One region of the Kribbella sp. NBC_00359 genome, then DNA from elsewhere that is predicted to be linked to it. Evidence: predicted binding sites of a transcription regulator. Region 1 holds the regulator's gene; the other holds the start of a gene.
The links. Region 1 encodes HrcA, which represses chaperone genes, less so after heat shock. Its sites were predicted from a motif close to TTGGCACTCGNNNNNNNCGAGTGCCAA; they were not measured.
Positions count from the first base shown of each region.

Region 1 (11,086 bases):
AGCAGACCGCCGTAGAAGGAGAGCCAGACGAAGATGTAGATGGACGGATCCGAGATCAGGCGCCACGGCTGGATCACGATGCCGACCACGCCGGTGACCAGGCCCGCAGTGCGGAAGTTCAGCCACCGGGGGAGCGCGTTGGCGAAGTCGTACGACGGGCTGACGACGTTGGCGGCCACGTTGCACGACATCGTCGCGAGGATCGCCATGATCAGGCCGATCGTCACGACCAGCGGGTTCTCGAACCGGCGGGTCAGCTCGACCGGGTCCCAGATCGCCGTACCGTAGACCAGCACCGTGCCCGACGTGGTGATGATCGAGACCAGCGCGATGAACGACATCGTCGTCGGCAGGCCGATGATCTGGCCCCAGACCTGCTGCCGCTGGCCCTTCCCGAACCGGGTGAAGTCCGGCATGTTCAGCGACAGCGTCGCCCAGAACGCGATCATGCCCATCAGCGCCGGCGGGAAGATCTTCCAGAAGTCACTGCCCCAGCCGAGTTTCGACGGCTGGTCCAGGATCGGGCCGAGCCCGCCGGCCTTGACCAGGATCGCGATCATCAGCGCCAGGAACGCGACCGTGACCAGCGGCGCCGCCCAGTTCTCGAACCGTCGGAGGCCCTCGATGCCACGCCAGATCAGCCCCATCTGGAGCACCCAGAAGAACGCGAAGCTGAGCCACATCGTCCACGGGTGGCCGCCGATCGCGGACGCGTCGGTCCAGCCCTTGCCGAACAGCTCACCGACGATCACGTAGATGGCCTGCCCGCCGATCCAGGTCTGGATGCCGAACCAGCCGCAGGCGATGAAGGCCCGCAGCAAGGCCGGGAAGTTCGCGCCGCGGACGCCGTAGAAGGCGCGCGCGAAGACCGGGAACGGGATGCCGTACTTCGTCCCCGCATGACTGTTCAGCAGCAGCGGGACCAGGACGATCAGGTTCCCCAGGGTGATCGTGAGGAACGCCTGCAGCCAGTTCATCCCGAGCGCGACCAGGCCGGCCGCCAGCAGATAGCTCGGGATGTTGTGCGCCATCCCCATCCACAGGGCGGCGTAGTTGTACGTCGTCCAGGTCCGCTCGGGCAGCCGGGTCGGCGCGAGTTCGGCGTTGGCGTACGGGCTGTTCGCGATCGCGTCCTGATCGCTCAGCTCGACCCGCCCATCGGAGTGAACGGTCTGCTCTGTCGTGGTCATTGGCCCCACCACCCGATCCGTCGAGGACGTTCCGCTTCGGAACAACGTGCGGTACGACGTGACGTCCTGTCAACGGACAACTACAACAATGCGCCTTCAGGCCATCAGCTCGGACCGAGCAGTGGCAGCGTCGGTCGGCGCGGGGTGCCGAGAACCTCGTAACCACGCTTGATCGCGACCTGCAGTTTCTCGAGCGGCCAGGGCCAGTCGTCGGTGTGCTTCAGTGCGTCGTCGAGCGAGGTGCCGGCGTAATGGAGCCCTGAGATGGTGTTGGCGACCGTCCCCAGATCACCGGCCTGGGTGCGGACGAACTCCGCATCCACGACGGCGCCATGTCCTGGAACGACTTTCGCGGTGTCCGACAACAGGCCGATCACGCGGTCGAGCGTTTCGGGCCATTCGAGTGGAAAGGAATCGTCGCCGTACGACGGAGGTGCGGACTCCTCGACGAGATCGCCGACGAAGAACACGTCCACATCCGGTACGACGACCACCACGTCGCCGTCGGTGTGTCCGTTGCCCAGATGCAGGAGCTCGACCCGGCGATCACCGAGGTCGACGACCTTCGCGACGGAGAAGGTGGTGGCCGTCAGCTTGGCGGCAGCGGCGGTGTTCTCGTGCGCGATGACCTCGGCCTGGTCGAACACGCTGTTGCCGACGACGTGGTCGAAGTGAGCGTGCGTGTTGACGACCCAGCGCACCGGTACGTCGGTCGCCTCCCGGACATGGTCACGGAGTTCCTCGGCCTGCTCGGTCGTGGCCCGGGTGTCGATCAGCAGTGCGCCGTCGGTCCCCGCGACCAGGCCGACGTTCAGGTCCCATTCGTCGTACCGCCGGACCCAGCACCGATCCCCGACCTCGACCCACTCACTCATGGCGCCGACAGTACTTGCCGATGATCCAGGTGACGGAATCGGACTTGAAGGCGGCCCGGGACGGGCTTACTGTCACGGTGGCGGCTCGCAATTTTCGGCGCTGCTCCGAAAACTTTCGAAGGGCGGACGTTTTGACGACACGACGTGCACTGGTGGTCCGGGGCGGCTGGGAAGGTCACTCCCCGGTCGAGGCGACCGACCTGTTCATCCCGTTCCTGCGGGAGAACGGCTACGAGGTCACCGTCTCGGACACGACCGAGAGCTACCTGAACCTGGACGGTGTCGACCTGGTGCTGCAGTGCGTCACCATGAGCGAGATCCCCGCCGAGCACGTCAAGGGCCTGGACGCGGCGATCCGGAACGGCACCGGTCTGGCCGGCTGGCACGGCGGCATCGCGGACTCGTTCCGGAACAGCGCGGACTACAACTTCATCGTCGGCGGGCAGTTCATCTCGCACCCGCACGGCTTCACCGACTACCGCGTCGACGTGGTCGCCGAGCACCCGATCGTCGAGGGCATCAGCCACTTCGACGTCCACACCGAGCAGTACTACATCCACTACGACCCGACGGACACCGTGCTCGCGACCACGACGTTCCAGTCGCACCCGGACTACCCGTGGATCGAGGGCGCGGTGATGCCGGCCGTCTGGACCCGGACCTGGGGCGAGGGCAAGGTCTTCGTCTGCACCGTCGGCCACAAGCTGGACGACCTCGAGGTGCCCGAAGTGCGCACGATCATCGAGCGGGGGCTGCTGTGGGCGAGCAAGTGACGGGCATCGGCATCGTCGGCACCGGAGTCATCTCCGGCACCTACCTGGACCACCTGGCGAAGCTGCCGGGCGTCGACGTGGTCGCGGTCGCCGACCTGGACATCAGCCGCGCCCAGGCGATCGCCGACAAGAACCCGGGCATCCGCGCGCTGTCGCCGCAGGAGCTGTACGCCGCGGACGACGTCGACATCGTGCTCAACCTGACCATCCCCGCCGCCCACGCGCCGGTGCACCAGGCCGCGCTCGAAGCCGGCAAGCACGTGTACGGCGAGAAGCCGCTGGCCGTGGACCGTGCCGCGGCCGAGCCCCTCCTGAAGTACGCCGCTGCCAACAACCTGCGCGTCGGTTGCGCGCCGGACACCGTGCTCGGCACCGGCACCCAGACCGCGCGGGCGGTGATCGACCGCGGCGACATCGGCGTACCGCATGCCGCGAGCGCGTCCTTCGTCACGCCTGGACACGAGCTGTGGCACCCGGCGCCGGAGTTCTACTACCAGCCCGGTGGCGGTCCGGTCCTCGACATGGGTCCGTACTACATCACCAGCCTGGTCACCCTGCTCGGTCCGGTACGGCGGGTCACCGCGCGGAGCGGTCGGTCGAAGGAGGAGCGCAAGATCCACACCGGTCCGCGGGCCGGCGAGACCTTCCCGGTCCAGGTGCCGACGCACGTGACCGGCGTACTGGAGCACGAGTCGGGTGCATTGACCACTGTGTTCATGTCGTTCGACATCTGGGCCACGCGGTTGCCGCGGATCGAGGTGCACGGGACCGAGGGCAGTGTGTCGGTGCCGGACCCGAACGGCTTCGACGGCACGGTGGAGATCGCCACGGCCACGAACCGTGACTGGACCGAGGTCCCGGTCAGCGGTGGGTACGCCGGAGCCGGCCGGGGAGTCGGGGTCGCGGACATGGCGCGTGCGCTGCGCACCGGCGAGCCACACCGGGCCGACGGCGCACTGGCCTACCACGTGCTCGACGTACTCGAGTCACTCCTCGAAGCGGCCGCCCAGGACCAGCCGGTGGACGTCGCGAGCACGGTCGACCGCCCGGCCGCCGTACCGTTGGGGGCGTCGCCCGAGTCCGCCTGAGACCCGTCCCACGCCGCAACGCGTCGGTGCGAGCTACTACGGCTCGGTAGACTGGCACTCTGAGCGCTGGAGTGCCAAGGGTCGACGCCGAGAGAGGGTGGTGCGCGTGCTGGACGACCGCAAGCTGGATGTACTGCGCGCCATCGTCGAGGACTACGTGGCGACCCACGAGCCGGTCGGCTCCAAAACGCTGGTCGATCGGCACAACCTCGGGGTGTCGCCGGCGACCGTGCGCAACGACATGGCCGCGCTGGAGGAGGAGGGGTACATCACCCAGCCGCACACCAGCGCCGGCCGGATCCCGACCGACGCCGGGTACCGGCTGTTCGTGGACAAGCTGAGCACGGTCAAGACGCTGTCCCCGGCGGAGAAGAAGGCGATCACGTCCTTCCTGGCCGGTGCGGTCGACCTGGACGACGTCGTCCGCCGTACCGTCCGGCTGCTCGCGCAGATCACCCGCCAGGTCGCGATCGTGCAGTATCCGTCGCTCAACCGGTCGAGCGTCCGGCACATCGAGGTCGTCACGATGACCCCGCGCCGGCTGCTGCTGGTCCTGATCACCAGCACCGGCCGGGTCGAGCAGCGGATCGTCGAGCCACCGCACGACGTCGATGAGCAACTGATCGCGGACCTGCGGTCCCGGCTGAACACGGTGCTCGCCGGTCAGCGGCTGACCGACGCGACGACGTCGCTGGCCCAGGTCAGCGAGACGTTCGCCCCGTCCGACCGCCACCTGGTGGCGGCGATCGTGACCACCCTGATGGAAGCGTTCACCGACGAGGGCGGCGAGCAGCGGATCGCGGTCGGCGGCGCGGCCAACCTGACCCGGTACGGCGACGACTTCGAGCGCAACGTGAAGCCGGTGCTGGAGGCGCTGGAGGAGCACGTCATCCTGCTCAAGCTGCTCGGCGAGGCGACCAACCCGCAGACCCTGACGGTCCGCATCGGGCACGAGAACCCGTACGAGGAACTGGCCACCACCTCGGTGGTCGCGACCGGGTACGGGTCCAAGTCGGAGGCGCTGGCCACGCTCGGCATCGTCGGCCCGACCCACATGGACTATCCGAGCACGATGGGCGCCGTCCGCGCCGTCGCGCGTTACGTCAGCCAGATCCTGGCTGACTCATGACTATCGCTATCAACCCCTGGTCTGGAGTATGAGCACCGATTACTACGCCGTCCTGGGCGTCAGCCGTGACGCCTCAGCGGACGAGATCAAGAAGGCGTACCGCAAGCTGGCGCGCCAGTACCACCCGGACGTGAACGACTCCGAGGACGCGCACCACAAGTTCCAGGAGATCGGCCGCGCGTTCCAGGTGCTGAGCGACCCGCAGAAGCGGCAGATGCACGATCTCGGTGGTGATCCGTTCGCGACCGCCGGCGCGGGCGGCGGGGCCGGTGGGTTCGGTCAGGCCTTCACCTTCACCGACATCATGGACGCCTTCTTCGGCCAGACCGGCGGGGCGACCCGCGGGCCGCGGCCGCGGACCCGGCGTGGCCAGGACGCGCTGATCCCGCTGCGGATCGACCTCGCCGAGGCGGCGTTCGGGACGACCCGGGAGCTCAAGGTCGACACCGCCGTCCTGTGCCCGACCTGTTCGGGGTCCGGCGCGGCGGCCGGGTCCGAGCCGGTCACCTGCGAGATCTGCCACGGCCGGGGCGAGGTCACCCACACGCAGCGGTCGTTCCTCGGTGAGGTGCGGACCATGCGGCCCTGCCCGAACTGCCGCGGCTACGGCACAACCATCCCGAATCCGTGCGTCGAATGCTCCGGCGACGGTCGCGTCCGGTCCCGCCGTACCGTCACCGTGAAGATCCCCGGCGGCGTCGACAGCGGCACCCGGGTGCAGCTGTCCGGCCAGGGCGAGGTCGGCCCCGGTGGTGGCCCGGCCGGCGACCTGTACGTCGAGATCGAGGTCGAACCGCACGACATCTTCACCCGCAACGGCGACGACCTGCACTGCACCGTCACGCTGCCGATGACGGCGGCGGCGCTCGGCACCACGATCGACCTGCCGACCCTCGAAGGCGAGACGACCCCGCTGGAGATCCGGCCGGGCACGCAGTCCGGCACCGCGCAGACGCTCACGGCCCGCGGTGTCCCGCGGCTGCGGCACGCGGGGCGCGGCGACCTGATCGTCCAGGTGATCGTCGAGACCCCGACCAAGCTCGACGACTCCCAGGCCGACCTGCTCCGGCAACTCGCCGAGTCCCGTGGCGAGGAGCGCCCGCAAGGCCACGTCCAAGCCACCCACAAAGGCGTCTTCGGCCGCCTCCGCGACGCCTTCGGCGCCCACTAGATGGGAGTCGCGGTCTTCTTCGCCGAGAGGCTGGACGGCGACGAGCTGACCCTGGAGGGAACCGAAGGCCGGCATGCGGCTGTGGTTCGGCGGATCGGGCCCGGTGAGCGGGTTCGGCTGACCGATGGGCGCGGGGCCTGGGCCGAGGGGCCGGTGGTTGCTGCGGGCAAGGCTGGTGTGACCGTGGCCGTGGATGAGCGCGGAAGTGTGCCAGCGGCGCGGCCGCGGGTGGTTGTGGTGCAGGCGGTGCCCAAGGGGGAGCGGGCCGAGCTTGCGGTGGAGATGCTCACCGAGGTGGGCGCCGATGTGATCGTGCCGTGGAACGCGGAGCGGAGTCAGTTCCGCGCCAACCCGGAGCGGATCGCCAAGACGCTCGCGAAGTGGCAGGCGTGGGCATTCGAGGCGAGCAAGCAGTCGCGGCGGTCGTGGTTCGCCGAGGTCGCGCCGATCGCCTCCACCGCCGAGGTCGCGCAGTTGCTCGCCGACGCCGCTTTGCCCGTCGTGCTGCACGAGGAAGCCACAGTCCCGCTCGCTGCCCTCGACGTACCTGATGACGGCGACGTCGTGATCGTGATCGGCCCCGAGGGTGGCATTGCCCCGGACGAGCTGACCGCCTTCGGGGTCGAGCCGGTCCGGCTCGGCGACACCGTCTTGCGTACCTCGACGGCCGGGGTCGCCGCGGCTGCCGCGCTCCTCGCGCGCTCGCGCTGGACCTGACCGCGCGCGGTCCGCAGGCCAGAGACGACCTAGACTGTTAGACAGCAACCGAACATTACTGTGCGACGAGGATCGAGCTCTTATGGCTGTGGACTCCGCCCGAACGCGCTCGCTCAGCCACGCCGACCCGGCCGAGGTGCCGTTGCAGGCGGCGCTCGACGCGCTCGCCGACCCGGTCCGCCGGTCGATCCTGCGTGACCTGGCCGGGCACGACGACTGGACCCGCGCCTGCGGCACCTTCGACCTGCCCGTGACGAAGGGGACCCGCAGCCACCACTTCGCCGTACTGCGCGCCGCCGGCCTGATCGAGCAACGCGACGAGGGCACCCGCCGCCTCAACCGCCTCCGGCGCCCGGAATTCGACCGGGCCTTCCCAGGCCTGCTCGCCGCGACCATCGACCGCGCGGACTGATCCTTACAGAGCCCGAACATTGCGCCGATGGTCCTCGAACGGGGTTCGGGGAGAGTCGTTCTTGTCAGGTTGACCGAGAACGAGGAGTGCAGAGATGCGCAGGTCTGTGCGCGGCACGGTGGCGGTGGGTACGTCGGCCGTCCTACTGGTGGGCGGTCTGGTCGGAAGTACGACGGTCGCGTCGGCCGATCCGAGTCCGACGCCGACTCCGACGTACAAGCAGGTCACGCTCAGCCCGGAGGAGTCGCAGCGGCTGTGCGCCGAGAAGCTGCCGAAGCTGATCGAGCGCCGCGACAAGCTGGCGAAGCGGATCAGCGGCGGCGCGGACGTGAAGGGTTCGGTCGCGTGGCTGAAGGCGCGCGCCGAGAAGCAGAAGGCCAAGGGGCACGAGAAGATCGCCGCCCAGCTCCAGAAGCGGGCCGATCGCCGGTCCGAGCGGCTCACCCAGCTCGGCACGATGAAGACGAAGCTCGAGACCTTCAAGTCCCAGCACTGCCAGGTCGCGAAGTGATGCGCAAAATACTGGTCGTGCTCGCGGGTACGGCGGCGATGGTGATCGGACTGTCGTCGTGTGGGAACTCCGCCGAGCAGTTCGGGCAGCAGGGAACCGGACAGCCCGCTCCTGCTCCGACGGCCACTCAGCAGGTGGGGTCGCCGGAGCAGGAGTTGGCGGGGATCGGGTCTACCCTGGACGCGATCGATGGCGAGCTGGCAGCAGACGGCTCACCCTGAGCAGGCACTCCAGGAGCAGATGATGACCGCAGCCGCTCGCGGGCTGGTCCTGGTCGTGGAGGACGAGGCGGCGATCGCCGAGGTGATCGCGCTGTACCTGCGGCGTGACGGGTTCGGCGTACAGGTCGAGTCCGACGGCGAGGCCGCGCTGGCCGCTTGGCGCCGACTGCACCCCGTCGCAGTGATCCTCGACATCGGGTTGCCGGGGCGCGACGGCACGGACATCTGCCGCACGATGCGCGCGGCGGGGGACTGGACTCCGGTCCTGTTCGTCACCGCGCGCGACGACGAGGTCGACCGGCTGCTCGGCCTCGAGCTCGGCGCCGACGACTACATCACCAAGCCGTTCAGTCCGCGCGAACTGGCCGCGCGGGTGCGGACCGTACTGCGGCGATCGGCCGGCACGTTACCTGCCGGGGACGTGCTGTCGGTGGGGGCGGTGCGGGTGGATGTGAGTCGGCGGCGGGCGTGGGCCGGTGACGCCGAGGTGAGTCTGACCTCGACCGAGTTCGATCTGCTCGCGCAGCTGTTCCGGCGGCCAGGGCGGGTGTTCGAGCGGGATGAGTTGCTGAGCTCGGTGTGGGGATACCAGGCGTCGGCCGGGACGCGGACGGTCGACGTACACATCGCTCAGCTCCGGGCCAAGCTCGGATCGTCCAGTCCCATCCGCACCGTCCGCGGCGTCGGGTACGCCGCGGATCTCGACTGATGGCGTCCGTGCCGCACGATCTCCGCTCCGCAGGAGACGAGGTCGGGCGAGGATCACTGGCGACCCGGATCGTGGTCGCTTGCGTGGCGGTGGCCGGGATCGCCGTGCTCGTGGCGGGCGTGGTGATGGCGGGGCTGGCCCGGCGGTCGGCTCAGAACGTGTTGCAGGACTCGCTGTCCGCGCAAGCTGATGTGATCGCCAGTCAGGTGGACGAGCGGGGTGCGGGGTCGCGAACGGTGGGGCTCGGGCGGGTTGCCCAGGTGGTGCGCGGGCAGGGGATCGTCGTGGTGATTCTGCTGCCCCGGAGCCGGATCCAGCCGACGGACCAGCGGTCCATCCAAGCCGCGACCACGGCGGGGCTGAACGACATCGGGAGTACGCAACGGATCTCGGCCACGGTGAGCGTCGACGGCACGGACTATCTGGTCGAAGCGCGCGGCATCGGCGAGAGTTCCGGCTTCGCGCTGGTCGAGCCTGTGCGGCTGGCGGCGGATACCCAGCGGATCCTGATCCGCAACATCCTGTTCGCGCTCGGCGCCGGTCTGCTGGTGGCGGCGCTCGCTGGTGCCCTCCTCGGTCGATTGCTCGGCCGGCCATTACGTCGTACGGCGGATGTCGCGGCGGCAATGCGTCAGGGGCGACGGGATCTGCGTGCGCCGGTTGAGGGACCGGCTGAGGTCGCTGAAGTGGCGCAGGCGGTCAATGAGCTGTCGATTGCCTTGCAGCACAGCGAGGAGCGGCAGCGGGAGTTCCTGCTCTCGGTCTCGCATGAGCTCAGGACACCGCTGACCGCTGTCCATGGGTTCGCTGAATCGCTTGCCGATGGAGTGGCGACGGATCCGCGGCACGCTGGGCAGGTGATCCAGCAGGAGTCGCAACGGCTCGAGCGGCTGGTCAGCGATCTGCTGGACCTGGCGCGGATCGGGGCCGACCAGTTCCAGCTCGATCTCGCCCAGGTGGATCTGCGCGAAACGCTGAGCGCGTGCGCCGAGGTCTGGCGGGTGCGCTGCGAGCGCCAAGGTGTGCACTTCCGCCTCGACCTGCCGCCCATGCCGGCTGTAGCCACCACTGACCCCCGCCGAATCCGCCAGGTCCTCGACGGCCTGGCCGAGAACGCCCTCCGCGTCACCCCGCCCGGCGCCCAGCTCACGATGTCACTCACCCAGCCTGGTCCAGGTGTGGTGGCGATCCAAGTCCGCGACGGAGGCCCCGGACTTGCCCCTGAGGACTACGCCGTCGCCTTCGAACGCGGCGTACTCAACCAGAAATACCGCGGCCGCCGCCCAGTAGGCTCCGGCATCGGCCTGGCCCTGGCCCACGGCCTCATCACCAGACTCGGCGGCACCCTAACCGCCGCCCCCGCCCCCGAACGCGGCGCCGCCTTCACCATCCACATACCAACTGACGCCAAGCACACCGGTGGCTAAGGACACCGCCTTCGGCGGCGACAGTTCTTTCAGCCGCCTCCGGCGGCGCCGCCAACCGGCGACACCGGTCGACGTCATCGGCGGAAGAACCGTGTCTCATGCCGACCGATGAACCGAGCAGCCCCGCCGCCTGCTGGGGAACCTCCACCCAACCACCTGACGGTGGTTCGACAACCTCCACCAACCGAGTACCTGACGGTGGTCGACGACGTTCACCAACCGGCTACCTGACGGTGGTCGACGGCCTTCACCGACCGACTACTACTTGACGATGATCGACTTGGAGTCGGAGTCGGAGATGGTGCCGTCGGCGGCGGAGATGAGGTAGGCGTCGATCTGGTAGGGGCCGGGGGTGAGTTTCAGTTCGATGAGGAAGGGTGAGAACTTCTGGCCTTCCTTGGTGTTGACAACGCTCTTCGACGTCTTGCGGGTCTTCAGGTTCGTGACCTGGTAGTTGACGGTCGCCTCGAAGGCGTTTGCGGTGCCTTGGATGGTGACGGGGCTGGCGGTGGTCTCGCCGTCGGCCGGGGAGTCGATCCACACGAGTGCCTGGACGTCAGCGGCTTGGGCGCGACCTAGCGGCGTACTGGTGTCGATCTGGCCGAAGAGCATGGCGCCGGCGCGGCCTTGGCGGGTGATCTGAACCGGCTCGGTGCTGGTGTGGAGGGCGCCTTGGACGGTGTAGATCAGCTGCTGCGCGGCCACGTCCGCGACGTCAGGGTCGAGCGACGCCGCCGGGAGCTCCTTGAAGTCGACCGTCACGACGCCGTCCGTGCGGGTGACGGCGTTGACCTCGGCGCCGCGCCAGACCGTGTAGTAGTCGGGGTCGGACGGCCCCTTCGACGTCATGATCCGGACCGCCT
Region 1 is NZ_CP107975.1:8,713,079-8,724,164, reverse strand. It holds gene OG876_RS42070 (NCS1 family nucleobase:cation symporter-1) at 1-1,190, opposite strand, end outside; gene OG876_RS42065 (MBL fold metallo-hydrolase) at 1,295-2,065, opposite strand; gene OG876_RS42060 (ThuA domain-containing protein) at 2,197-2,838, shown strand; gene OG876_RS42055 (Gfo/Idh/MocA family protein) at 2,823-3,926, shown strand; gene hrcA (heat-inducible transcriptional repressor HrcA) at 4,033-5,055, shown strand; gene dnaJ (molecular chaperone DnaJ) at 5,084-6,226, shown strand; gene OG876_RS42040 (16S rRNA (uracil(1498)-N(3))-methyltransferase) at 6,227-6,943, shown strand; gene OG876_RS42035 (ArsR/SmtB family transcription factor) at 7,026-7,355, shown strand; gene OG876_RS42030 (hypothetical protein) at 7,450-7,866, shown strand; gene OG876_RS42025 (hypothetical protein) at 7,866-8,087, shown strand; gene OG876_RS42020 (response regulator transcription factor) at 8,056-8,796, shown strand; gene OG876_RS42015 (sensor histidine kinase) at 8,796-10,223, shown strand; gene OG876_RS42010 (Gmad2 immunoglobulin-like domain-containing protein) at 10,485-11,086, opposite strand, start outside.

Region 2 (11,086 bases), 4.2 Mb from region 1:
CTGGGGCTGCCGGCGGACTCGTCGATGCCGATCACGGAGGTGCTGAACAAGTGAGGTGGACGGGGGCGGACGGGTTCGAGGCCGACGACGATGTCTCGCGGATCGATGTGGACGTCGTGCAGGGGTTCCTGAGTACGTCGTACTGGGCGAAGGGGATCCCGCGTGAGGTGGTGGCGCGGTCGATCGCGGGCTCGCTGAACATGGGTGTGTACGCGGCCGACGGCGCGATGGTCGCCTTCGCTCGCGCGGTGACGGACCGCGCGACGTTCGCGTGGCTCGCGGACGTCTTCGTGCTGGACGAGTGGCGGGGGCATGGGCTTGGCCGGTTCGTGGTGTCCACGCTGGTCGACCACCCGGAACTGAAGGGCGTACGGCGCTTCATGCTGGCGACCGCGGATGCGCACGAGCTGTACCGCAGCTACGGCTTCAGCGAACTCGCGGACCCGAGCAGCATGATGGCCATCCGCCACGACGCCGCCGATCTGTACGGCCACCCGTGATCCACCCCGGGGTGGACCTGGTGTGGCACCCGGCTGGCGCGACTGATCTCGTCGTCCTGGCGCATGGCGGTAGGGAGCACTCTCAGGCGAGCCCGTACCTCTGGAGTGCTCCCCTCCTGCGCATGTGGCCGTTCGCGGCAGCCGCGCGCACAGCCGTCCCCACTGCTGCGATCGGACTGCTGCGCTACCGCTACCGGGGCTGGAACGGCGACGCCGCCGACTCCGCCGCGGATCTCCGCGCTGTCCTCGACGAGCTTCCTCCGGTGATCCGGCGGGTCGTCCTGATCGGCCACTCGATGGGCGGCCGCGCGGTCGTCGCCGCGGGCGATCATCCCCGGGTCGCCGGCGTACTGGCCTTGGCTCCGTGGCTCCCCGACGGCGAACCACTCACCGCACTCCGCGCGCCGGTCACCTTCGCCCACGGCACTCTCGACACCATCACCGACCCTCGCGCCACCACCGCCTACGCCAACCGCCTCCGCGCCGCCGGCACCCCGGTCACCGTCTACTCGGTCGCCGCGGAAACCCACAGCATGCTCCACCGGCCCGCCGACTGGAACACCCTCGTCGCCGCCTTCACCCACGACGCTCTCAGCACCCCGTCGCCCACAACCCCTTCAGCTGCTGGGGATACGGAGCCACTGCCTGAGTTCGGGCGTAGGTCGTCGGTTCCGGCTGCGGTCTGGTCCATCGCGGTAGCACGCCTGCGCCTCCCGGTGGTGGAACGCTTCCAGGCCGGCTGAACGAAACGACCGCGCTGTCGACGCGGTGCTGAGCTGTCAACGCGGTGCTGAGCTGCGAACGCGGTGCTGCGGCTGCAGTGCGGGGAAGGGCACGGCAGCGGGCAGAGACCTGGGGCTAGTGCGCCGCCTGCTCCCCAGGTGAACGGTCAGCGGCCAACCGGTTCCTGCCCACCACCCTGCCGAACCCAGATGAACGCCTGACTGCACCCGCATGACGCCCAGTCGACGTACGGCACCTCACTCCGTACGTCGTTCGACGCACGGCTCCTCAACCGCACGTCGAGTCTTAGTGGCGGGCCCCCGGCGAGTGCGGCAGCGGACGCAGCACCTCGCCCACCGGCAGGTCATCCGGGGACCCGCACGCGATGTCGATCATATGTTCGAATACACTCAGAGCGCAAGTCCGATGCGACGGCAGGAATAGGCGACCGCGTCCCGGCCGATCCGGGTGATGATGAGCGTCGCGGTCCCAGATCCTTTGGGGGCGAGCTTCTTCCTCAGCTGGGCCGGATCGACATCGACCCCGCGCTTCTTGATCTCCAGCGTCCCGATGCCCTGCGCGCGAACCCACGACCGCAGCGCCTTCTCCTTGTACGGCAACTGCTCCACCACCTCGTACGCCGACGCCAGCGGGGTCGGCACGAGCGTCGGTGCCGTGACGTAGGCGATGCGCGGATCCAGCAACCACCCGTCGACCGCGGCAGCCACAGCGGTCACCAGCCCAGCTCGCACCACGGCTCCGTCGGGCTCGTAGATGTACTGACCCACCGGACCACTCTCAGCCTCCGGTGCGTCGCTGACACTCACTCCACCAGGCAGAAGCGTCGCCCGCCGCGCGATACCGGCGTACAGCGCGCCAGACCACAGCGCCGCCTCCTTCACCTCACCGGCGTCGCTGACCCACTCCGCCTCGACCCCATCGGGTACGGCGTCATGCGGGATGCCCGGTGCGACCTTCACACACGCAGTCCGCTGCAGGAGCCCAGTGACGAACGACCATGGCGGCGAATAGGCGTTGTGGTCGAACACGCGCCGGCCATCCGCCCGCCGCGCCGGATCTGCAAACACCACGTCGTACGGCGTGAGCTCAGCCGACTCGGCGTCACCGACGACAACCTCACCGGGCAGATCGAGAGCCGCCAGGTTGGCGCGGGCCGTGGCCGCGGTCTCCGGATCGCGTTCGACACCAGTGACTCGTAGACCGGCGCGGGCGGCGCTGATGAGATCGCCTCCGATGCCACAGCCCAGGTCGACCACGCTGGCACCCGGCAACGTCATTGCGATGCGTGCGGCACGGTGTGAACCGACAGTGGTCCGGGTGGCCTGCTCCAGACCGTCCGGCGTGAAGTACATCCGCGCGGCATCCGCACCGAACTTGGCGACGGCTCGGTGGCGCAGCGATGCCTGTGTGACAGCAGCAGTGACGAGTGACGCGTCGTACCGCCGCCGGAGCTTCTCGACCAGTTGAAGCTCGCGGCCGGGGTGGTAGTCCGCGCAGGCAGCGGCGAGCACCTCAGCGCCAGGCCCGTCAAGCAACGCGGTGACTGTCACCCCGCAACCTTAGAGGGGGCTAGAGCAGCCTTTGCTCCAGCTTTGGGTGGCGGAGGAGTAGAGGCGCCAGTTCATGGCGGAGCGGGTCTTCGGGCCGTAGATGCCGTCCGCCACGAGCTTGTGCTTGCGCTGGACGAGTTTCACCACCGCGCGGGTGTTGCTGCCGTAGATGCCGTCGACGGCGAGCTTGGAGCCGTAGCAGAAGTTCAGGTTGCGCTGGAGGACCCGGATGGCGGTGTCGGGGTCGCCGTACACGGTGGAGCCGCGGTGTGGGTCGTCGCCGTACATGAGGTTGCAGGTCGTGCTGGTGCTGCCGTAGATCGAGGGCATCGGGATGCCCCAGCTGCGGTTGACGGGTACGAGCCGCGCCGCGCGGCACTGCGGGAGGGCGGCCGCGGCCTTCGCTTCGGCAGCGGCGGAGGTCCGGGCGGCGCTCGTCGCCTGATCTGCCGCGGTCTGTGGTGCCGGTCCGGCTGCTGGAGCACCGGCGCCGGCGGGCTGGTCCTTCGCGGCGCCGGCGGCGACCACTCCGACAGCGAGCGCGCCGACCGCGGCCAGGACCGCGACAGTCCGGCCGGACAGCTTGGGCAGAGACGGGAAGCTGATAGCCATGGCTTCTCCTCGGGGCGGTGCGCCGTTGACAGAACGGTCGCACGCCGACCCCGGGTAGGCCCAGCGTTCGACCACATTCCGTGCCTGGCCGGTTACCCGCCCGGAGGTTGCTGCCGGGTCAGGGTGTGTCCACTGGCAGATCAGGTCTGGCACTCGAGTTGACCGAGTGCTAATCGCGGCCTAGATTCGGTGTTGGCACTCTCCACCCGAGGGTGCCAGCGGTCCGGCCTCTGACCCCCGCGACGGCAGGGGAGCGCGACCAGTCTGAACCACTGACAAGCAAATCGACCGTGGAGGTCAGCAAGTGTCGGTCACGATCAAGCCGCTCGAGGACCGCGTCCTCGTCGCGCCGCTCGAAGCCGAGCAGACCACGAAGTCCGGCCTGGTGATCCCGGACACCGCCAAGGAGAAGCCGCAGGAGGGCGAGATCCTCGCTGTCGGCCCGGGCCGGATCGACGACAACGGCAACCGCGTCCCGCTGGACGTCGCCGTCGGTGACAAGGTCATCTACTCCAAGTACGGCGGCACCGAGGTCAAGTACGACGGCCAGGACTACCTGATCCTGGGCGCCCGCGACATCCTCGCAGTCGTCAGCAAGTGACGACCCCAGGGCGTGGGTCCGCGCCCCGGCAGATCCGCCGGGACGTTCCGCGTCCTGCCCGCTGTTCCTGACTGACACCGCCCTGGTGCCGACGACCGGTGCCGGGGCGGAGTCGGTCTGATACCTGTCCGGGGCGGTGGGGCGGGTCAGAGATGACACAGCGGGACCGGATCCGAACCTGCTACGAAGACATTCAGAGAGGGACTGGTTTTTTCCATGCCGAAGATCCTCGAGTTCGACGAGAACGCGCGGCGCGCGCTGGAGCGCGGCGTCGACAAGCTCGCGAACACGGTGAAGGTGACGCTGGGGCCCAAGGGCCGCTACGTCGTCCTGGACAAGAAGTGGGGCGCCCCGACCATCACCAACGACGGTGTCACCGTCGCCCGTGAGGTCGAGCTGGACGACCCGTTCGAGAACCTTGGTGCGCAGCTGGCCAAGGAGGTCGCCACCAAGACCAACGACATCGCCGGTGACGGCACCACCACCGCGACGGTGCTGGCGCAGGCACTGGTGCACGAGGGCCTGCGGGCCGTCGCCGCCGGGGTCAACCCGATGGGCCTGAAGAAGGGCATCGAGGCGGCCATCGAGGCCGTGTCGGCCAAGCTGATCGAGACCGCCCGGCCGGTGGACGACAAGGGCGACATGGCCCACGTCGCCACCATCTCCGCCCGGGACGCCGAGATCGGCACCTTGATCGCGGACGCGTTCGACAAGGTCGGCAAGGACGGTGTGATCACCGTCGAGGAGTCGAACACCTTCGGTACCGAGCTCGAGTTCACCGAGGGCATGCAGTTCGACAAGGGCTACATCTCGCCGTACTTCATCACCGACGCCGAGGCCGGCGAAGCGGTGCTGGAGGACCCGTACATCCTGATCAACCAGGGCAAGATCTCCGCGATCGCGGACCTGCTGCCGCTGCTGGAGAAGGTCGTGCAGTCCGGCAAGACGCTGCTGATCATCGCCGAGGACGTCGAGGCCGAGGCGCTGTCCACCCTGGTGGTGAACAAGATCCGCGGCAACTTCACCTCCGTCGCCGTCAAGGCGCCGGGCTTCGGTGATCGCCGCAAGGCGATGCTGGAGGACCTGGCCGCGCTCACCGGCGCGCAGGTCGTCGCCCCCGAGGTCGGCCTCAAGCTGGACCAGGTCGGTCTCGAGGTGCTCGGCACCGCGCGCCGGATCGTGGTCACCAAGGACAACACCACCGTGGTCGAGGGCGCCGGCAAGTCCGACGACATCGAGGCCCGGGTGAACCAGATCAAGGCCGAGATCGAGCGCACCGATTCCGACTGGGACCGGGAGAAGCTGCAGGAGCGGCTGGCCAAGCTGGCCGGCGGCGTCTGCGTGATCAAGGTCGGCGCGGCCACCGAGGTCGAGCTGAAGGAGAAGAAGCACCGCATCGAGGACGCCGTGTCGGCGACCCGTGCGGCGATCGAGGAGGGCATCGTCGCCGGTGGCGGCTCCGCTCTCGTCCACGCCGCCTCGGTGCTGGAGAACGGCCTGGACCTCGACGGCGACGAGCTCGCCGGAGTCCGGATCGTCCGTAAGGCCATCGTCGAGCCGCTGCGCTGGATCGCCGAGAACGGCGGCTACGAGGGCTACGTGGTGACCGCGAAGGTTGCGGAGCTGGAGGTCGGCAGCGGATTCAACGCCGCCACCGGCGAGTACGGCGACCTGCTGGCCCAGGGCGTGCTGGACCCGGTCAAGGTGACCCGGTCCGCGCTCGCCAACGCCGGCTCGATCGCCGCGCTGCTGCTCACCACCGAGACCCTGGTGGTCGACAAGCCCGAGGAAGAGGAGCCCGCCGCGGCCGGTCACGGCCACGGGCACGGCCACTGATCCTCAGGTCTGAACGAAAAGCACCGCCCGGCAGGTCTTCGGACCCGCCGGGCGGTGTTCTGTTCGGGGCGGTCGGTGCGGCGCCGCGGCGATCTGGTGGGATGACGTCGTGGCGACGATTCGTGAACGTGTCGACGAGGACCTGGACGTCTGCGCCGGCCTGCTGCGGGACGTGCACGAGCTGGCGGGGTATCCGATCAATTGGCCTGCCGACGCGCGCAGGTGGCTGACACCGGATGACGGGCTCGGCTGCTGGGTTGCTGAGAGCAACGGCCGGGTCGTCGGGCACGTGTCGCTGACGGCGAACGGGGCCGACGGGGCATCGGTGGAGCGGCTGTTCGTGGACCCGAAGGCGACCCGTGCGGGCATCGGCCGGCAACTGCTGGACCACTGCGTCAAGACCGCCGCCGACCTCGGGCGGAGGCTGTCGCTCGAGGTCGTCGACAACCGCGGTGCGGCCGTCACCCTGTACCGGCGTGCGGGCTGGCGGGAGACCGGCCGGACCCCGATCGACTGGGGCGGCGACCACGCATCGGCGGTCCTCCACTTCGACGCACCGCGCTGAGCGTCTCACGGGGCGACGTCCCGCTGTCTCAAACTCGGACCCCGACCCTCCGGTCCGAGTACCGTACGGGCGAGTAGTGACAGATCGTGATCAGAATCTGAAAATGCTCACGAATTGCCACTAGGCAACGAGAGATGAGAGCCATATCATCTTTCAGGCTGACCGGTCCGACACGAGGGGGCGAGGGGTGACCGAGGTCCAAGTACCGCACACCCACGACCGGGTCGAGCTCAGGGATCTTGCCGCGCTGGCCGGCGACGGGGACCGCACAGCTCTCAACGACCTGCTCACCAGGGTGCGCGCTGTCGCGCACCGCTACGTACGGTCCCGTCTGTGGACCTATCCCGGCGGCGCGGACATGGTCGACGACGTCGCCCAGGAAGTCTGTGTCGCGGTGTTCGGCGCGCTGAGCCGGTACCGTGACGAGGGGAGGCCTTTCGAGGCTTTCGTCTACGGCATCGCGGCCCGCAAGGTCGCCGATGCCCAGCGTGCGTTCGCGGTGGCCGACGTTTCGACGCCGGACCTGCCGGACGGCGCGGACGAGTCGCCGACTCCGGAGGAGCACGCGGTCCGGAGCTCGGAGGTCCAGCACATCATGGGGTTACTGGACAAACTGCCCGAGAAGCTACGCGAGATCCTGCGGCTTCGCGTGGTAGCGGGGATGTCAGCCGAGGAGACCGGCCGGGCACTGGGGATGACACCGGGGGCGGTGAGGGTCGCACAGCATCGAGCGTTGAACACGCTCAGGGGGTATGTGGGGCATGAGGGACGAGGAGCAGGGGAGGGGCATCATGGCTGACCGTTTCGACCTGGACGCGATCGACGCCGATGACGCACTGCTCGACCTGCTGGCCGCTGGTGGGGAGCCTGCGCGGAGCGCGGGGGAGCACGACCCGGCCGTTGCGCTGCTGGCCGAGTTGCGGCTGGCGGTGGAGGTCGAGGACGAACTCCCCGTGGAGACGATCGACGATCCGGAGAGCTTCCTGGCGCGTTGCGCCGCGCTGAACCCGATCACGGACCCGTTCGCCCGCAAGGTGGCGGCGCGCGGTCTGGCGCTGGGCGTCGCCGCGGTGGCCGCGCTGTCGGTCTCCGGGGTGGCCGCCGCGGTCAACGGCGACCCGCTCTCGCCGTACGAGAAGGTCATCGAGAAGATGGTCGACGCGGTCCGCCCGCAGACCAGCTTCCCGAAGGAACAGCTCGACGGCATGCCGGTGGTCGACAAGACGAAGATCGTCAAGGTCGCCAAGGACTACAAGCAGAAGCAGGACGCGAAGATCGCGGCCGAGGACCGGGTGGTCCGGGAGGAGCCGATTCCGCCGGCCGCCGTGCTGCCGACGGACACGCCGGACGTGCTGCAGCGGGCGATTCCGCAGATCCCCGAGCAGCCGACGGTGACGAAGGTCGACCCGCCGGCCGCGGAGACGACCAAGGCGCCGGAGAAGACGGACGACACCACGACGTCCGACCCGACGGACCCGCCGGCTACCACGCCGACCGACCCGCCGGCCACTGACCCGACGGCACCACCGGCCACGACGGATCCGACGACTCCGCCGGCGACCACGGACCCGACGACTCCGCCGCCGACCGACCCGACCACCACCGACCCGTCCATACCGCCGGCGAACCAGCCGGACACCGGCGAGACCGGCAACACCGAGACCGGGAACCCGACGACTGCGCCGACCGGTGACACGAGTCAGGGTGACACCACGGGCTCGGACACCACCACGCTGCCGGGTGACACGAGTGGTACCGATCAGTCCAGCTCGGACCCGGCTGGGACGACTCAGGAGCAGCCGCCGGTCGACACGCCGCCCGCTGACGTGCCGGATCCGCTGGGTGGACTGGTCGACAAGGTCATCGCGCCGATCCTGCCGTCAGCGACCGGGGCTGCCTTCGAGAACGAGACCGCCGAGCAGTTCTTCGGCGAGAGCGTTCAGGCGGCCGGCAAGCACTCGAGCGGGCAGACCAGCACCGGTTCGGTCCGGAACGTGTACCCGACCGGCAAGCACTCCACCGGCCTGTACGCCGAGGGCAGGCACGCGGCGATCGCCCGCGCGCACGGCTCGACCGCCGACGCCGACGTACTGCAGATCCTCGGCGTCGTCAACAAGCCGCTCCAGTGATCCCGCCGCGCCGGCTCACCAGCCGGCGCGCCGGGTCCCGGCCGGGCAGAGGCCCGGCCGGACCGGCCCTGTGGACGGGCGGTTCGGGGGCGTGAGCGGGCGCGGATAGGATGGGGTTCCGTTCTCGCCGTGTAAAGGTGCTTGTTTTACCCATGGACATCACAGCCACTGGAGTTCCGGACAAGTTCGCCGTCCTCGGGCTCACCTTCGACGACGTTCTCCTGCAGCCGAACGAATCCGACGTCATCCCGTCCGAGGCCATCACGCGGTCCCGGGTCAGCCGCAACATCGAGGTGAACATCCCGCTGCTGTCCAGCGCGATGGACACCGTCACCGAGGCCCGGATGGCGATCGCGATGGCCCGCCAGGGCGGCCTCGGCGTCCTCCACCGCAACCTCTCGATCGAGGACCAGGCCCAGCAGGTCGACCTGGTCAAGCGGTCGGAGTCCGGCATGATCGCGCAGCCGATCACCATCGGCCCGGACGCCAGCATCGGCGAGGCCGACGCGCTCTGCGCGCAGTACCGGATCTCCGGCGTCCCCGTGGTCGACAACGCCGGCGTCCTGGTCGGCATCGTGACGAACCGCGACATGCGGTTCGAGAACGACATGTCCCGCCCGGTGCGCGAAGTGATGACCAGGCAGCCGCTGATCACCGGCAGGCAGGGCATCGCCGCCGACGACGCGATGGCACTGCTCAGCAAGCACAAGGTCGAGAAGCTGCCGCTGGTCGACGAGGCCGGCAAGCTGACCGGCCTGATCACGCTGAAGGACTTCGTCAAGCGCGACCAGTTCCCGCTGTCCACCAAGGACGAGACCGGACGGCTGCGGGTCGGTGGCGCGATCGGCTTCTTCGGTGAGGCCTACAAGCGGGCGATGACGCTGGTCGAGGCCGGCGTCGACGTGCTCGTGGTGGACACCGCACACGGTCACTCCCAGGCCCAGCTGGAGATCATCCGCAAGCTCAAGGCAGACCCGGCCACCCGTGGCGTCGACGTCGTCGGCGGCAACGTCGGGACCCGCGCCGGCGCCCAGGCACTGGTCGACGCGGGCGCGGACGGCGTCAAGGTCGGCGTCGGCCCGGGCTCGATCTGTACGACGCGGGTCGTCTCCGGCGTCGGCGTACCGCAGGTCACCGCGATCTACGAGGCGTCCCTGGCCTGCAAGCCGGCCGGTGTGCCGGTGATCGGCGACGGCGGCCTGCAGTACTCCGGTGACATCGCCAAGGCGCTCGTGGCCGGTGCGGACACCGTGATGCTCGGGTCGCTGCTCGCCGGTTGCGAGGAGTCGCCGGGCGACCTGGTGTTCATCAACGGCAAGCAGTTCAAGGCCTATCGCGGGATGGGCTCGCTCGGCGCGATGCAGTCCGGCGGCCTGCGCAAGTCGTACTCCAAGGACCGCTACTTCCAGAGCGACGTCGGCAGCGACGAGAAGCTCATCGCCGAGGGCGTCGAGGGCCAGGTCCCGTACCGGGGCCCGCTGTCCGCGGTCGCGCACCAGCTGATCGGCGGTCTGCGCCAGTCCATGTGGTACTGCGGATCCCGGACCGTCCCCGAACTGCAGGAGAAGGGCCGGTTCGTCCGCATCACCTCCGCCGGCCTGCAGGAGTCCCACCCGCACGACATCCAGATGACGGTCGAGGCGCCGAACTACTCCGGCCGCTGACACCGCCTGTAACCGGTAAGGAACACCAGATGACCGAGATCGAGATCGGCCGCGCCAAGCGGGGCCGGCAGGCGTACGCGTTCGACGACATCGCGATCGTGCCGTCGCGCCGGACGCGTGACCCCGAGGAGGTCTCGGTCGCCTGGCAGATCGACGCGTACCGGTTCGAGCTGCCGATCCTGGCCGCGCCGATGGACTCGGTGATGTCACCGGCCACCGCGATCGCGATCGGCAAGGCCGGCGGTCTCGGCGTGCTCAACCTCGAAGGTCTCTGGACCCGGTACGAGGATCCGACCAGTCTGCTCCAGGAGATCACGTCGATCACCCGCGAGCAGGCGACGCATCGCCTCCAGGAGATCTACTCGGCGCCGATCAAGCCCGAGCTGCTCTCCCAGCGGGTTCAGGAGATCCGCGACTCCGGTGTCACGGTCGCCGGTGCGTTGTCACCACAGCGGACCAAGCAGTTCGCCAAGCATGTCGTGGACGCGGGCGTCGACCTGTTCGTCATCCGCGGTACGACGGTCTCCGCCGAGCACGTGTCCGGTCAGGCCGAGCCGCTCAACCTGAAGCAGTTCATCTACGACCTCGACGTACCGGTGATCGTCGGCGGTTGCGCGACACACCAGGCCGCGCTGCACTTGATGCGGACCGGTGCGGCCGGCGTACTCGTCGGCTTCGGCGGTGGCGCGGCGCACACGACGCGGAAGGTGCTCGGCGTCGCGGTGCCGATGGCGTCGGCGGTGGCCGACGTGGCCGCGGCGCGGCGGGACTACATGGACGAGTCCGGCGGTCGCTATGTGCACGTGATCGCGGACGGCTCGGTCGGACGGTCCGGCGACGTGGCGAAGGCGGTCGCGTGCGGTGCGGACGCGGTGATGGTCGGTT
Region 2 is NZ_CP107975.1:3,874,456-3,885,541, forward strand. It holds gene tsaD (tRNA (adenosine(37)-N6)-threonylcarbamoyltransferase complex transferase subunit TsaD) at 1-54, shown strand, start outside; gene OG876_RS19030 (GNAT family N-acetyltransferase) at 51-500, shown strand; gene OG876_RS19035 (alpha/beta fold hydrolase) at 521-1,243, shown strand; gene OG876_RS19040 (class I SAM-dependent methyltransferase) at 1,634-2,794, opposite strand; gene OG876_RS19045 (peptidoglycan-binding domain-containing protein) at 2,804-3,406, opposite strand; gene groES (co-chaperone GroES) at 3,711-4,007, shown strand; gene groL (chaperonin GroEL) at 4,224-5,843, shown strand; gene OG876_RS19060 (GNAT family N-acetyltransferase) at 5,953-6,408, shown strand; gene shbA (RNA polymerase sigma factor ShbA) at 6,596-7,207, shown strand; gene OG876_RS19070 (hypothetical protein) at 7,200-8,537, shown strand; gene guaB (IMP dehydrogenase) at 8,690-10,201, shown strand; gene OG876_RS19080 (GuaB3 family IMP dehydrogenase-related protein) at 10,231-11,086, shown strand, end outside.
Region 2: groES (co-chaperone GroES) is a predicted target of HrcA. The motif match lies at 3,553-3,579, and genes of this name have one in related genera.